Linked DNA regions of Actinokineospora alba. The protein of the gene in region 1 interacts with the protein of each later gene in a pairwise test. Links are inferred from orthologs where the notes say so. Each region holds a gene or a part of one and is shown in the gene's direction. Other genes may lie near its edges.

Evidence for each region.
Region 2: the proteins of rlmB (region 1) and C8E96_RS04725 interact in binary tests that used the Escherichia coli proteins (3 or more experiments, as listed by UniProt). The link is inferred for Actinokineospora alba from one-to-one orthologs.

Annotation. Positions count from the first base shown.
Region 1 is NZ_SNXU01000001.1:2,129,198-2,136,735, reverse strand. What follows is about bases 1,651-4,563. They hold rlmB (23S rRNA (guanosine(2251)-2'-O)-methyltransferase RlmB), read left to right. Parts: upstream 1,651-2,586; coding sequence 2,587-3,540; downstream 3,541-4,563. Other genes in these bases: C8E96_RS10215 (MBOAT family O-acyltransferase), read left to right, coding at 3,654-4,563; cysS (cysteine--tRNA ligase), read left to right, coding at 1,651-2,585. Also shown: C8E96_RS10235 (DUF427 domain-containing protein), read left to right, coding at 1-114; C8E96_RS10230 (HAD family hydrolase), read left to right, coding at 436-1,128; more of cysS, read left to right, coding at 1,197-1,650; more of C8E96_RS10215, read left to right, coding at 4,564-5,087; C8E96_RS10210 (protein NO VEIN domain-containing protein), read left to right, coding at 5,115-6,092; C8E96_RS10205 (DUF445 family protein), read left to right, coding at 6,187-7,428; C8E96_RS10200 (DUF445 domain-containing protein), read left to right, coding at 7,504-7,538. UniProt on the Escherichia coli protein: Specifically methylates the ribose of guanosine 2251 in 23S rRNA.
Region 2 is NZ_SNXU01000001.1:1,016,362-1,023,933, reverse strand. Bases 2,060-5,006 are described here. They hold C8E96_RS04725 (NAD(P)H-hydrate dehydratase), read left to right. Parts: upstream 2,060-2,788; coding sequence 2,789-4,225; downstream 4,226-5,006. Other genes in these bases: alr (alanine racemase), read left to right, coding at 4,218-5,006; glmS (glutamine--fructose-6-phosphate transaminase (isomerizing)), read left to right, coding at 2,060-2,786. In the rest of the region: C8E96_RS04740 (hypothetical protein), read right to left, coding at 1-73; C8E96_RS04735 (dienelactone hydrolase family protein), read right to left, coding at 48-866; more of glmS, read left to right, coding at 927-2,059; more of alr, read left to right, coding at 5,007-5,294; C8E96_RS04715 (alpha/beta fold hydrolase), read left to right, coding at 5,291-6,367; tRNA (adenosine(37)-N6)-threonylcarbamoyltransferase complex ATPase subunit type 1 TsaE, read left to right, coding at 6,360-6,815; C8E96_RS04705 (HAD family hydrolase), read left to right, coding at 6,821-7,519; C8E96_RS04700 (carboxyl transferase domain-containing protein), read right to left, coding at 7,526-7,572. UniProt on the Escherichia coli protein: Bifunctional enzyme that catalyzes the epimerization of the S- and R-forms of NAD(P)HX and the dehydration of the S-form of NAD(P)HX at the expense of ADP, which is converted to AMP.

The DNA of each region.
Region 1 (7,538 bases):
GCCGAACGCACCGACCTGGTGATCGACGGCCAACCACACCGCCGCCCGGTGACCCCGTGGTCACGACCAGAGGAACAGACGGCCGCCGACCCGGACACCCTCGAATTCGGCTGACCTACCGCGGCCCCACCCCAGCCGCGCGCCACCCACGCGACTCCACCTGACCGCAGTCCCAGCTCAGCCGCCCGCCACCCACGCGACTCCACCTGACCGCCGGCCCACCGGACCCAACCGACAAGCAGCCGCACCCGAACCGACTGACCGCCGCAGCCGGCCAACGAGCATCTTTCACAAACAAACCGCCCCCACCAGCACAAACCCCCACCCGCCCTGGGGGGCTGCCCTTGGCCGGTGTAGGGCGGCGGAAAGGGGGTTGGCGGCGGGGCTGTGGATAACTGGCGGGCGCTGTGGATCCAATGGGCTAAGTTGGTCGCCGTGGCCATCCGTGGCGTGCTGCTCGACTACTCCGGCACCTTGTTCCGTCTGGAACCCGGTGCCGCGTGGGTCGACGGGCTGGTGGGGCATGACGGGGCCGCTCTCGACCAGATCGCGCGGGATTCCTTGCTGGTGAGTCTCACCGCGCCGGTCGGGCCGTCCGCGCATCTCCCGCCCGAGTTCCGCGCGGACTGGGCGCGCCGCGACCTTGATTCCGACGTCCACCGCTCGGTCTCCATCGCGGCGTTGCGGGCCGCCGGGCTCGATATCGGCCCCGGGGTGGCCGAGACCCTCTACGAGCGCGTTCGCGAGCCGCGCTCCTGGGTTCCCTACCCGGATACAGCCGACGCGCTGCGGATTCTCCAAGGCGCGGGGATTCCGGTCGCCGTCGGCGGCAATATCGCGTGGGATGTGCGTGGGGCATTCGAGGCGCGCGGAATCGCCGAACTGGTCGACGAATACGTCCTCTCCTACGCCGAGGGCGTGGTCAAGCCCGACCCGAAGATCTTCCTGTTGGCCTGCGACCGCCTCGGTGTCGAACCGGACTGGGCGCTGATGATCGGCGACAGCGTCGAGGCCGACGGGGCCGCCGCCACGCTCGGCTGTCGGTTCGAGCGGGTGGAGCCGCGGCCGACCCAGGCGCGCCCCGACGCGCTGATCAGCGCGTTGCGATCATGCGGGATCGCGGGCTGACCGTCAGGTCGCCCCCGCAATAGCCGTACCATTTCCCGGTAAGAATTGATTTCCCTCAGGAGAATGCCGTGTCCCTGCACATCTTCGACAGCGCCACCCGCGGTCAGCGTGAGTTCACGCCGCTGAAGGACGGGGCCGCGTCGATCTACGTGTGTGGGGCGACGGTCCAGGGAATCCCGCACATCGGCCACGTCCGCAGCGGCCTGAACTTCGACGTGCTGCGCCGCTGGCTGACCCACACCGGCCACGACGTGACGCTGGTCCGCAACGTCACCGACATCGAGGACAAGATCCTCGCGAAGGCCGCCGCCGCGGGCAGGCCGTGGTGGGAGTGGGCGGCGACGCACGAGCGGGCCTTCGACGAGGCCTACGGCGTGCTCGGCTGCCTGCCGCCGACGATCCAGCCGCGCGCCACCGGGCACATCACCCAGATGGTCGAACTCATGCAGCGGCTGATCGACGCGGGCCACGCGTACGCGGCGGGTGGCGACGTCTACTTCTCGGTGCCCTCATACCCCGCTTACGGCGAGCTGTCGGGGCACAAGCTCGACGACTGGAACCAGGGCGAGTCCGCGTCGACCACCAAGCGCGACCACCACGACTTCACGCTGTGGAAGAGCGCGAAGCCCGGTGAGCCGTCGTGGCCGTCGCCGTGGGGCCCCGGCCGCCCCGGCTGGCACCTGGAGTGCTCGGCGATGGCGTCGATGTACCTGGGCCCGGAGTTCGACATCCACGGCGGCGGCATCGACCTGGTGTTCCCGCACCACGAGAACGAGCAGGCCCAGTCGCGCGCGGCCGGTGACGGGTTCTCGCGGTACTGGATGCACAACGCGTGGGTCACCATGAGCGGCGAGAAGATGTCGAAGTCGCTGGGCAATGTGGTGTCGATCCCCGAGATGATCAACCGGGTCCGGCCGCAGGAACTGCGCTACTACCTGGTCGGCCCGCACTACCGGTCGATGATCGAGTACTCCGAGGCGGCGCTCGAGGAGTCGGTGCGCGCGTACCAGCGCGTAGAATCATTCCTGCGCAAGATCACCCAGCGCACCGGGGTCGTGGGCATCGCCGAGCCGAACGCCGAGTTCGTCGCCGCGATGAACGCCGACCTGGCCACTCCGGCCGCCCTCGCGGCGGTGCACAACGCCGTGCGCGTCGGCAACACCGCGCTCGACGACGGCGACGACAGCGCCGCCCGTGAGGCGGCCGCCGCGGTGCGCGGGATGACCGAGGTCCTCGGCCTTGACCCGCTGTCCGAGCGGTGGAGCGACAGCTCCACTGTGGACACCGGGTTGCGTTCAGCGGTGGCCGCGCTGGTAGAGGACTTGCTCGAAGAGCGTCAGCGAGCACGGGCGAACAAGGACTTCGCCCTCGCCGACGCGATCCGAGACCGCCTGCTCAACGCGGGCGTCGCCGTCGAGGACACCCCCGGCGGTCCGTTGTGGACAGTTAAGGACTGACGTGGCAGGCAATTCCAAACGCCAAGGCGCGATGCGCAAGCCGGGCTCCAAGAAGGGCCCGGTCGTCGGCTCCGGCGGTCAGCGACGCAAGGGGTTGGAGGGCAAGGGCCCGACGCCCAAGGCCGAGGAGCGCCCCGGCCATCACGCGTACCGCAAGGCGAACGCCTCGGCCAAGCGTGAGCAGCGCTCGAAGGACAAGCCCACCAGCGAGCTGGTGGCGGGCCGCAACCCGGTCGTGGAGTGCCTGCGCGCCCAGATCCCGGCGACGGCGCTGTACGTGGCGATCGGCATCGACACCGACGACCGGGTCGCCGACGCCGTGCGCATGGCCGCCGACCGGGGCATCTCGGTGCTGGAGGTCTCGCGCCCGGAGCTCGACCGGCTGACCGGCATGGCGATGCACCAGGGCCTGGGTCTGCAGGTCCCGCCGTTCGAGTACGCCCACCCCGACGACCTGCTCGAGGCAGCGCGGTCCACCGACGAGCCGCCGCTGATCGTGGCGCTCGACGGCGTCACCGACCCCCGCAACCTCGGCGCGGTCATCCGCTCCGCGGCGGCATTCGGCGCGAACGGGGTGCTGCTCCCGCAGCGCCGCAGCGCGGGCATCACCGCCGTCGCGTGGCGCACCAGCGCGGGCACGGCGGCGAAGATCCCGGTCGCCATCGCCACCAACCTCACCCGTGAGCTGCGGGCGCTGGCGAGCCAGGGCCTGATGATCATCGGGTTGGACGCCGACGGCTCGATGGAACTCGACGACCTGCACCTGGCCACGTCGCCGCTGGTCGTGGTGGTCGGCTCCGAGGGCCGGGGCCTGTCGCGCCTGGTCAAGGAGGCCTGCGACGCGACGATCTCGATCCCGATGTCGGCGGGCGTGGAGTCGCTCAACGCCTCCGTCGCCGCCGGTGTCGTGCTCGCCGAGGTCGCCCGCCGCCGTCGGGCCGCGGGCCGCGTCTGACTTACGTCGCAGCCGGGATCAGGTGAGAACGCTCACCGGGTCCCGGCTTCCGACTGCCGGTTCCCGCCGGTCGGCTAGGGTCGCTGGCGTCGTGGGGTCGAGGGGGCCAAGGGATGTCGTTCGCCAGTCCGTTGTTCCTGTGGTTCTTCACGCCCGTGGTCCTGGCGACTGTCCTGCTCTCCCCCAGGCACTGGCGCAACGGGGTCGTCGCCGGGGCGAGCCTGCTGTTCTACGCGGCGGGCGCGGGTCCGACGACGCTGCTGCTGCTCGCCTGCATGGTGGTCAACTTCGCCGCCGGGCACTACCTCGAACCCGATGAGCAGGACACCAACCGCAAGCGGCGGCGCAGGCTGCTCTTCGGTGTCGTCGGGTTCGACGTCGCGGTGCTGGTGGTGTGGAAGTACGCGGGGTTCGCGACCGAGCAGCTGGCCGGGTTCGCCCGCCTGCTCGGCGGCGACTTCCCGGTCGTGCACCTGCTGCTGCCGATCGGCATCTCGTTCTACACGTTCCACCACATCTCTTACGTGGTCGACATCTACCGCGGCGAACGCCCGGCGCTGCGCAAGCCGGTCGCGTTCGTCACCTACATCGCGATGTTCCCGCAGCTGGTGGCCGGGCCGATCGTGCGGTACCGGGAGATCGCCGACCAGCTCCCCCAGCCGCGCACCCACCGGCTCGACGACGTGGCGTCCGGGTTCCCGCGGTTCGCCTTGGGGCTGTGCAAGAAAGTCATCATCGCCGACTCGCTGAGCCCGCTCGTCGAGCAGTGCTTCGCCACCCCCGCCGACCAGATGACCTTCGCCGTGGCGTGGCTGGGCGCGATCACGTACACCTTGCAGCTGTATTTCGACTTCTCCGGGTACTCGGACATGGCGATCGGGCTGGGCCGGATGCTCGGCTTCCGGCTGCCGGAGAACTTCGCCCGGCCGTACTCGTCGGTCACGATCACGGAGTTCTGGCGCCGCTGGCACATGTCGCTGTCGCGCTGGTTCCGCGACTACGTCTACATCCCCTTGGGCGGCAACCGTTCCGGCGCGGCGAAGACGTACCGGAACCTCTGCATCGTCTTCGTGCTGACCGGCCTGTGGCACGGCGCGAACTGGACGTTCCTGGTGTGGGGCATGTTCCACGGCGCCCTGCTGATCATCGAACGCGGCTACGGCCTCGACCGCGCCCCCACCGACCCCCTGCGCCGCGTCGGCCGCCGAGCCCTGACGGTCGCGCTGGTGGTGTTCGGCTGGGTGTTCTTCCGCGCGGCCGACCTCGGGCAGGCGCTGGTGATGATCGGCCACATGCTGCTGCCGGACTTCTCCGGCCTCACCGACGAGGTGGACGCGGCGCTGGGCAACCAGGTCCTGGTGGTGCTGCTGGTGGCCCTGGCGATCCTGTTCATGCCCGCGTCACCGGTCACCGGCCCGATGCTGGAGTCCTCCCGCGGCCGCACGGCGACAGTGCTGCGTGCGGTGGTCATGGGACCGGGCCTCCTGTGGGCCACGATCTTGGTCGCCACGGGCACGTTCAGCCCGTTTTTGTATTACCAGTTCTAGGGCCGCGACGGCTGACACCATGCCCCCATGGCGATCAACGACTGGTGGGCGGGCGACGGCGCCGAACGGTATTGGATGGAAATCACCGTTCGCGACGACCTTGGCGTAGACCTCAACGCGCCGACGCTGAACGCGGCGGGTCGCGAAGAGTGGGGCTACACGCTGGTGACGGAGACCCGGCCTGGGGACGTTGTCCTGCACTGGCACGCGACTCTGCTCGGCTACCCCGCCCTCGTGGGCTGGTCGACCGTGACCGGCCCGCTCTCCATCGAGGACAACTACTCGTGGTTGGCACGCGGTACCCGAGGTCGAAACCGTGGCGTCGCGACAACCGGACAGGGCTGGCGGATGCCGTGCGCCGAGTTCAAGCGACTGGCACGGCCGGTCGGTGGACAGCGGCTCGCCGAAGTCGAACCACGATTGCGGGAGGTTCACCGCGAACTCTCCGAACGTGTCCGAGGGTCGCTCTACTTTCCGTTCGTCTTCTATCGGCCGGGCCAAATCCGGGCCGCGCAGACCTACCTGACCAAGTTTCCGGCCGCCCTGCTCCCGGTCTTCGCCGAGTTGGACGGGATGGCACCCACGGAATCCCCCGGCGGCTCGCGTCGCGTGCAAGACAGCAAACTGCGGCGCGCCATCGAACAACACGCGGTTCGCGAAGTCACGCGCTACTACCTCGATCGTGGTGCGACGCATGTCGAGGAACTCGGCAAGCCATATGACTTGAGGGTCGTCGGTCTCGGCCCGGAGCGGCACGTCGAGGTGAAGGGCAGTTCGCGGGACGCACTGGCGGTCGAGTTGACCGTCAACGAGGTCGCGCACGCGCACAACCACCGGCCCACCGATCTCGTCGTGGTCGACCGGATCAGCGTCCGGCGGCTGGACAACGGCGAGTACGCGACGACTGGCGGAAACCTCCGCGTGTGGACCGACTGGGCTCCCGACGAGCGCCGACTCGCTCCGACCAAGTACAGCTACACGCTGGACTCGCCGACGGGTACTTGATTGGTTCTGCTCACTCCACTGAGCATTCCGGGTCACAGAATGGGCCGGTCACCCGTTCGGATACTCCGGGTACGTGCGATCCTCACTTCGCGCGATGGACGGAGGGGTTGTGGACTGGCGGGCAATTCTCGACGACTTCAGCGCGCACTGGCACGTCTATGTGTCCATGCCGTTCATCGCGGCGATCATCGGGTACATCACCAAGCGCGCGGCCATCGAGATGATGTTCAAGCCGCTGGAGTTCGTCGGGGTCGGCTACCTCGGCTGGCAGGGTGTCATCCCCCGCAACTCGCATCGGATGGCTTCCACCGCGATGGAGTTGATGACGACCAACCTGATCGATCCGAAGGAGATCTTCGCCCGGCTCGACCCGAAGAAGGTCACCGAGGAACTGCGGGAACCCATCTCCCGCGCGGTGGACGAGATCACCCGTGAGCTGCTCGCCCAGTACCAGCCCAACCTGTGGGAGCTGATGCCGCAGCAGGCGCAGCGGCTCGTGTTGTCGCGGGTGCAGGCGGAGGCGCCGCGGATCGTCGAGAAGTTGATGCGGGAGCTGGCCGCCAACATCGAGGACGTGCTCGACGTCAAGGACATGGCGGTGCGCAACCTGGTGCGCGACAAGGCCATGCTCAACCGGCTGATTCGCGACACCGCGCAGCCGGAGATGCGGTTCATCGCGATGTCGGGCATCTACTTCGGATTCATCATCGGGCTGGTCCAGCTCGTCGCCTGGGCGTTGACCAAGAACCCGTGGATCATGCCGATCTTCGGCGGGCTCACCGGGTGGCTGACCGACTGGCTCGCGCTCAAAATGATCTTCTTCCCGCGGCAGCCGAAGAAGTTCTTCGGCGTCGGCTGGCAGGGCATGTTCCAGAAGCGCCGGATGGAGGTCGCCCACGACTACGGCGACCTGATCGCCAAGGAGATCATGACGGTCCGCAACGTCATGGAGGCCGTGCTGACCGGCCCCAAGTCGGACCGGCTCTACGCGATGATCCAACGCGAGGTCCAGCGCTCGATCGACACCCAGACCAGCATCGCCAAGCCGTTCGTGGTGGCCGCGGTGGGCTCACGCAAGTACCAGGAGATGAAGCACGAGGCCGCCCGCAAGGCGATCGAGCGCATCCCGGACACGCTGCGGCACGTCGAGGACTACGCGACCGACGCCCTCGACATCCGCAACACGATCATCAAGCAGATCCAGCAGCTGACCCCGATCCAGTACGAGGGCCTGCTGCGGCCCGCGTTCAAACAGGACGAGTGGAAGCTGATCGCGGTCGGCGCGATCATCGGGTTCCTCGTGGGTGAACTGCAGGTCCTGCTGGTGCTGCATTAATCTACCGACAGGTAGATAAGGGAGGGCGTCCTGATCCTCGACGATTTCGCCGCCCACTGGCCGGTGTACGTGTCGATGCCGTTCATCGCGGCGATCATCGGCTACATCAC
Region 2 (7,572 bases), 1.1 Mb from region 1 along the record:
ACCCGACCACGATCGAGAGCACGCCGATGGCCGTCGAGCGGTGAGACCTATGCGGTGGTGGCCAGATCGTCATCGCCGTCGAAGGTGATCTCGGCGCCCTTGATGTCTTCCTCGACCAGCGGCAGGTACTCGGCCTCACCGGTGAGGTGGACCAGGAAGAACGCGGTGAGCAGCGCCCGCGAAACCCGCTGGGTGGCGTGCTGGGCCTTGCCGTCGATGAGCAGGCCGCTCCAGTGCCTGCCCTCGGCGAACCCGAGATGGGTCGCCTTGGGCAGCGTCCGCACCTGCACCGGCCCGGCCCACGACCGGGCGATCAGCTCGGAGTTGCCCACCGGCGGCGCCACCCGGTCGGCGCCCGCAGCCAGGTGCAGACCTGGCATGCCGCAGGAACGGGCCGCCTCGGAGGCGAACGGCTTGGTCTGGGAGGCGGCCATGGTGGCCACCGCGCGGATCCGGTTGTCCTCCGCCGCAGCGAGGACCGCGCAGCCGCCGCCGGTCGAGTGGCCCGCGAGGCCGAGCTTGTCGCCGTCGACGCTGATCGCGCCCTCGCCCAGCCGGACGCCGACGCAGACGTCGAGCGCGGTGCGCAGGTCGGAGGCGAGCAGCCGGTGTGAGCCCAGCGGCCCGGTGTGGGTGCCGGGCGCGGCCACGACGATGCCCCACGACGCCAGGTGGCGGAACAGGCCGCGGTACCGGTCGGGCGGCTGCAGCCAGCCGTGCCCGAACGCGACGGCGGGCAGCCCGAGGCCCGATTTCGGCGTGAAGACCAGCCCGGGCATCCCGATCAGCGCGAGGTCGCCGCGAAGGACCTCGTTGGGACCGGGACGCGACAGCTCGTCGAGCAGGTGCTTGGCCTTGCGTGCCATGTGCGCAGCCTATCGGTGGCCGGGCTTCGGGGTGTGGCGGTGCCGGCTACCCTGGTGCGCGTGTGCGGAATCGTGGGATATGTGGGTCATCGGCAGGCACTCGATGTCGTCATCGGAGGGCTGCGCAGGCTGGAGTACCGCGGGTACGACTCGGCCGGGATCGCCGTCCTGACCGGCGGTGACCTGGTCGTGGAGCGCAAGGCGGGCAGGCTCGCGAACCTGGAGGCCCGGCTCGACGAGGTCGGCCGCGAGGGTTTCGCGGGCACCGCGGGAATGGGCCACACCCGCTGGGCCACCCACGGCGCCCCGATCGACCGCAACTCCCACCCGCACCGTGACACCACCGGCCGGGTCGCGGTCGTGCATAACGGCATCATCGAGAACTTCGTCGCCCTGCGCGGTGAGCTGGAGTCCGCGGGCATCGAGTTCAGCAGCGACACCGACTCCGAGACCGTCGCGCACCTGGTCGCCCGCGCGTACGCCGACGGCGAGACCGCCGGTGACCTGCCCGCCAGCGTCCGGGCCGTCTGCGGCCGCCTGGAGGGTGCGTTCACCCTGGTCGTGACCCATGTCGACGAGCCGGACCTGATCGTCGCCGCCCGCCGGTCCTCGCCGCTCGTTGTCGGCATCGGCGACGGTGAGACGTTTGTCGCATCCGACGTCGCCGCGTTCATCGAGTACACCCGTGAGGCCGTCGAACTGGGCCAGGACCAGCTCGTGGTGATCACCCGCGACGGCTACGAGGTCCTCGACTTCCACGGCGAGCCCGCCCCGGCCAAGCCCTTCACCGTCGACTGGGACCTCTCGGCCGCCGAGAAGGGCGGCCACGAGTACTTCATGCTCAAGGAGATCGAGGAACAGCCCGAGGCGCTGGCGAACACGCTGCGCGGGCACTTCGTCGACGGGCGGATCGTGCTCGACGAGCAGCGCCTCGCCGACCAGGACCTGCGCGACATCGACAAGGTCTTCGTCGTGGCCTGCGGCTCGGCGTACCACTCGGGCCTCGTCGCCAAGTACGCCATCGAGCACTGGACCCGGCTGCCCGTCGAGGTCGAGCTGGCCTCGGAGTTCCGCTACCGCGACCCGGTGCTCGACCGCGACACGCTGGTCGTGGCGGTCTCGCAGTCCGGTGAGACGGCCGACACCCTGGAGGCCGTGCGCCACGCGCGCGAGCAGAAGGCGCGCGTCCTCGCGGTGTGCAACACCAACGGCGCGCAGATCCCGCGTGAGTCCGACGCGGTCCTCTACACCCACGCGGGCCCCGAGATCGGGGTCGCGTCCACCAAGGCCTTCCTCGCCCAGATCGCGGCGAACTACCTGGTCGGCTTGGCCTTGGCGCAGGCCCGCGGCACCAAGTACCCCGACGAGATCGCCCGCGAGTTCCGCGAACTGGAGGCGATGCCCGAGGCCGTCCGCCGGGTTCTCGGCACGATCGAGCAGGTCCGCGCCCTCGGGCGGGACCTGTCGGACTCCAAGGCGGTGCTGTTCCTCGGCCGCCACGTCGGCTACCCGGTGGCCCTCGAAGGCGCGCTCAAGCTCAAGGAACTGGCGTACATGCACGCCGAGGGCTTCGCCGCCGGTGAGCTCAAGCACGGCCCGATCGCGCTGATCGAGGAGGGCCTGCCGGTCGTCGTGGTCATGCCGTCGCCCAAGGGACGCGCCGTGCTGCACTCCAAGCTGGTGTCCAACATCAGCGAGATCCAGGCCCGCGGCGCGCGCACGATCGTCATCGCCGAGGAGGGCGACGAGACGGTCCGCCCGTTCGCCGACGAGCTGATCGAGATTCCCGCGGTGCCGACGCTGCTGCAGCCGCTGGTGTCGACCGTTCCGCTGCAGGTGCTGGCCGCCGAGATCGCCCGCTCGCGCGGGTACGACGTCGACAAGCCGCGCAACCTGGCGAAGTCCGTGACGGTCGAATAGCCGTGCGGGGCGTCTGGACCACCGCGCGCGTCCGGGAGGCCGAGGACAAGGTCCTCGCCCGGACGCCGGAGGGCGCCCTCATGCGCCGCGCCGCCCATGGCGTGGCGCTTCACACCATGCGGCTGCTGCGCTCGACGACCGGCGCAGTGGCTGGTCGGCGGGTCGTGCTGCTGGTCGGCGCGGGCAACAACGGCGGCGACGCGCTGTGGGCGGGGGCGTTCCTGCGCAAGCGTTCCGTGGGCGTCACGGCGGTGCTCCTCGCGCCGGAACGGGCCCACGCCGAAGGTCTGGAAGCCCTGTTGTGGGCTGGTGGTCGGATCGGCACGGCCGAGGATCTCGACTCCGCGCACGTGGTGGTCGACGGGATTGTCGGGCTGTCCGCGCGCGGCTCTTTGCGGCCGGACGCCGCCGCCCTGGTCTCGCGGGTGCGGGCGCCGATCGTCGCGGTGGATCTTCCCAGCGGCGTCGACCCGGACACCGGAGCCGTCGACGGACCTGCGGTCGACGCCCAGGTCACGGTCACTTTCGGCGCGCTCAAGCCGGTCCACTTCCTGAGCCCGCGCTGTGGCGAGGTGCACTTCGTCGATCTAGGGCTCGACCTGGCCGACCCGGACTTCGAGGTGTTCGACACCGAGGACGTGGGCCGGGCGTGGCCGCTGCCGGGTCCATCGGACGACAAGTTCACCCAGGGCGTGGTCGGGATCGCGGCCGGGTCGACGACCTATCCGGGTGCGGCGGTGCTCTCGGTCGGTGCCGCGGTGCGCGCCACCTCGGGCATGACCCGCTACGCCGGGCCCGCCGCCGACGAGGTCCGGCAGCGCTGGCCCGAGGTCGTCGCGACCGGCTCGGTCGAGGACGCGGGCCGCGTGCAGGCGTGGGTCGTCGGACCGGGTCTGGGCACGGGCAAGGCCTCCCGTGACGTGGTGGCCTCGGTCCTGGGCGCGGGGGTGCCGACCGTCGTGGACGCCGACGGCATCACCTTGCTCGCCGAACACCCCACGCTCTGGGACGCCCGCGACCCCGAGGTCCCGGTGCTGCTCACCCCGCACGACCGCGAGTTCGCCCGCGTCGCCGAACCGCTCGGTGTCGACCTCGGCGCCGACCGGGTCGCCGCCGCCCGCGCGCTGGCGGCGAAGCTGAACGCCACCGTGCTCCTCAAGGGGCACGCCACCGTCATCGCCGCGCCCGACGGGCGGGTCGCGGTGAACGCCGCCCGGTCGCACTGGCTGGCCACGGCCGGGTCCGGCGATGTCCTTTCCGGACTGAGCGGAGCCCTGCTCGCGGCCGGTCTGGAACCGAGGCTCGCGGGCGCGTGCGCGGCCTTCGTGCATGTGCGCGCCGGTGAGCTGGCCGCGTCCGGGGCTCCCACCTCCGCCTCGGCCATCGTGGACGCGCTGCCCGACGCGATCCGCGGTGTGTCACGATTCCGTCATGCCTGACCAGCCGCGCGCCGAGGTGACGGTCGATCTCGACCACATCCGGCACAACGTCGCGCTGCTGTCCGCGCGCGCCGCGGGCGCGGAGACGATGGCCGTGGTGAAAGCCGACGGCTACGGCCACGGCGCCGTGCCGGTGGCCCGCGCCGCCCTCTCGGCCGGGGCGACCTGGCTGGGTGTGGCGTCCGTGCACGAGGCCGCGGTACTGCGCGCGGCCGGGATCACCGCGCCGATCCTGGCCTGGCTCGATGTCCCCGGGGCCGAGGCCCCTCCCGACGTCGACCTGTCGGTGTCCTCTGTGGAGCAGTTGGCAGGCCTGTCCGGCAGGCGGATCCACCTGAAGATCGACACTGGCCTGAGCCGCAACGGCTGCCCGCGCTCGGCGTGGCCCGAGCTGGTCGCCGCCGCGGCCGCGTCGGACAACGAGGTGTACGCCGTGTGGTCGCACCTCGCGTGCGCCGACGAACCTGGCCATCCATCGGTCGACCGTCAGGCCGAGCGGTTCGCCGAGGCGTACCAGGTCGCGCTCGACGCCGGTCTGAAGCCACGCAGGCACCTGGCGAATTCCGCGGCCACCCTCGACCGCAAGGACTTGCACTTCGACCTGGTGCGCGTGGGCATCGCCATGTACGGGCTGAACCCGTTGCCGTACCACGAAGACCTGCGTCCGGCGATGACGTTCCGCTCGTCGGTCGTGCTCGTCAAACGGATCGACGCGGGCGAATCAGTCTCTTATGGGCACACCTGGACCGCCGACCGGGCCACGAATCTGGCCCTGGTGCCGGTGGGTTACGCGGACGGCGTCTCCCGGTCGCTGTCCGGCCGGTTCGACGTGTTCCTCGGCGGCAGGCGTCGTCCGGTGCGCGGCCGGGTCTGCATGGACCAGATCATCGTCGATTGCGGCGACGACGAAGTCCTTGTGGGGGACGAAGTCGTGCTGTTCGGCACCGGCGATCGCGGCGAGCCCACCGCGCGCGAGTGGGCCGACATCATCGGGACGATCGACTACGAGATCGTGACCGGCATGTACCGCGCACGCGTGGCCCGCAGGTATCTGGGCGAGTCGTCGTGAGCGTGACCAACCGGGTTCTGGCTGGCGTCGGCATGGCGATCGCGGGCGGCGCCGTCGTCGCGGGCGTCATCCGGGCCCGCAGGCCGGAGGAACTGCACGCGGGCGAAGCTCTGGGAGCGCTGCCGCCCACTCGGGTCAGCACCGTCGCCGCCGCTGACGGTGCGGCGCTGTCCGTCGAGGAAGTCGACCCGGACGACGGCGGGAAGCCTGAACTGACAGTCGTTCTCGTGCACGGGTTCGCCCTTTCCCGCCGCTGCTGGCACTTCCAGCGCCAGGGTCTCGCCGCCATGACCGAACCCCGTGTGCGGCAAGTGCTTTACGACCACCGAAGCCATGGCCGCTCCGCGCTGACCGACGAGGCGTCGAGCACGATCGAGCAGCTCGCACTCGACCTGGACGACGTCATCCGCGCCATGGCGCCGGATGGCCCGCTGGTGCTCGTGGGGCATTCGATGGGCGGCATGGCCATCATGGAGCTGGCCGAGAAGAACCCGGAGCTGTTCGCCGACCGGGTCGAAGGCGTCGCGCTCATCGGCACGTCCGCGGGTGAGGTGGGCAAGAGCGGTCTCTCCCGTCCGCTGCTGTCGAAGTACAACCCGCTGACCCGCTACCTGGGCCGTTTCGCCGACTGGCAGCCAGGTCTGGTCGAACTCGTGCGCGCGAGCGGCGGCCAGCTCACCCGGCAGGCGGTGCGCCGACTCGCCTTCGGCTCACGCAGCGTGAGTCCCAGCCTGGTCGACTTCCTGATGGACATGCTCAATGTGACGCCGGTGCGGGTGCTGGCCGACTTTATCGACACTTTGGGCAGCCACAACAGATATGCGGCTCTGGCGGGGTTGAAGCACAGCCGGGTGTTGGTGATCGGCGCCGACGAGGACCGGATGACGCCGTTCGAGCACACCGAGCGCATCGCGTTAGAACTGCCCGACGCCGTGCTGGTCCGAGCCCGCGGCGCTGGGCACATGGTCATGTTGGAACAACCCGATTTCGTGAACGAACACCTGGCCGACCTGCTGCGCGACTGCGCGCGCGGCGCGGGCGCCGGGCGGAGGAAGTGGTGGCGTCGTGGCTGAGACGATCGAACTGCCCCAGGTCGAGGACACCCTCGACTTCGGCCGCAAACTCGGCGAGATGGTGCGCCCCGGCGACCTGATCCTGCTCGCCGGCCCGCTGGGCGCGGGCAAAACCGTTGTCGCCAAAGGGATTGCCGCCGGACTCGGGGTGCACGGCCGAGTCAGCAGCCCGACTTTCATCATCGCCCGCGAACACCAGGCAGGCGACCGCGGCATCCCCCTGGTCCACGTCGACGCGTACCGCCTCGGCGGCGACCTCACCGAGTTGGACGATCTGGACCTGGACACCGAGCTGGTCGACGCCGTCGTCGTCATCGAATGGGGCGAAGGCGCCGCCGAGCGGCTCTCGGAGGACCACCTCCTCATCCGCCTGGACCGCCGCCCCGACGACAGCCGGGTGGCCACCCTCGAACCCCATGGAAACTGGACCGACCGCCGGATAGGCTGACCCGCATGCGAGCGGTGATCTTCGACTGGGGCGGCACCCTCACCCCTTGGGTGACCATGGACATGCGCGCCGGCTGGCAGATCTACGCCGACATCATCCACGCCGACGACCCGGAGCAGGCCAAGGCCATCGCCGAGGCGCTGTTGGCCGCCGACAACGCGGCCTGGTCGCGCTGCCGAGCGGAGGCCACGGCGTTCACACTGAGCCACGTGTTGACCGAGGTGGGCGTGCCGGAGCACGAGGCGGCTTGGGCTGCGTACCGGGCTTTCTGGGACCAGGCCACGTACACCGACCCCGAAGTGACCCCGCTGCTGACCGAACTCCGCGCTCGCGGCCTGCGCACCGGCGTCCTGTCGTCCACATCCTGGCCCGGCACCTGGCACGAGGAAATCCTGATCCGCGACAACGTCCGCCACCTCTTCGACGCGTGCGTGTGGAGCAGCGACCTGGAGTACACCAAGCCGCACCCGAAGTCCTTCGAAGCCGCCATGCACGCCATCGGCATCGACGACCCGGCGGACTGCGTCTACGTCGGCGACCGCCCCCACGACGACATCAACGGTGCCAAGTCGGCGGGGATGAAGGCGATCTTGATCCCGCACAGCGACATTCCCGTGGACCAGCAGGTCCCGGTGGACGTCGAACCGGACGCGATCCTGCACCGCCTGTCGGACCTGCCGAAGATCCTCGACAGCTGGAAGTAACTTGAGCTAGTCCGCGATCCCCCGAACCACCCCAAGCTCGACAAGATCCGACG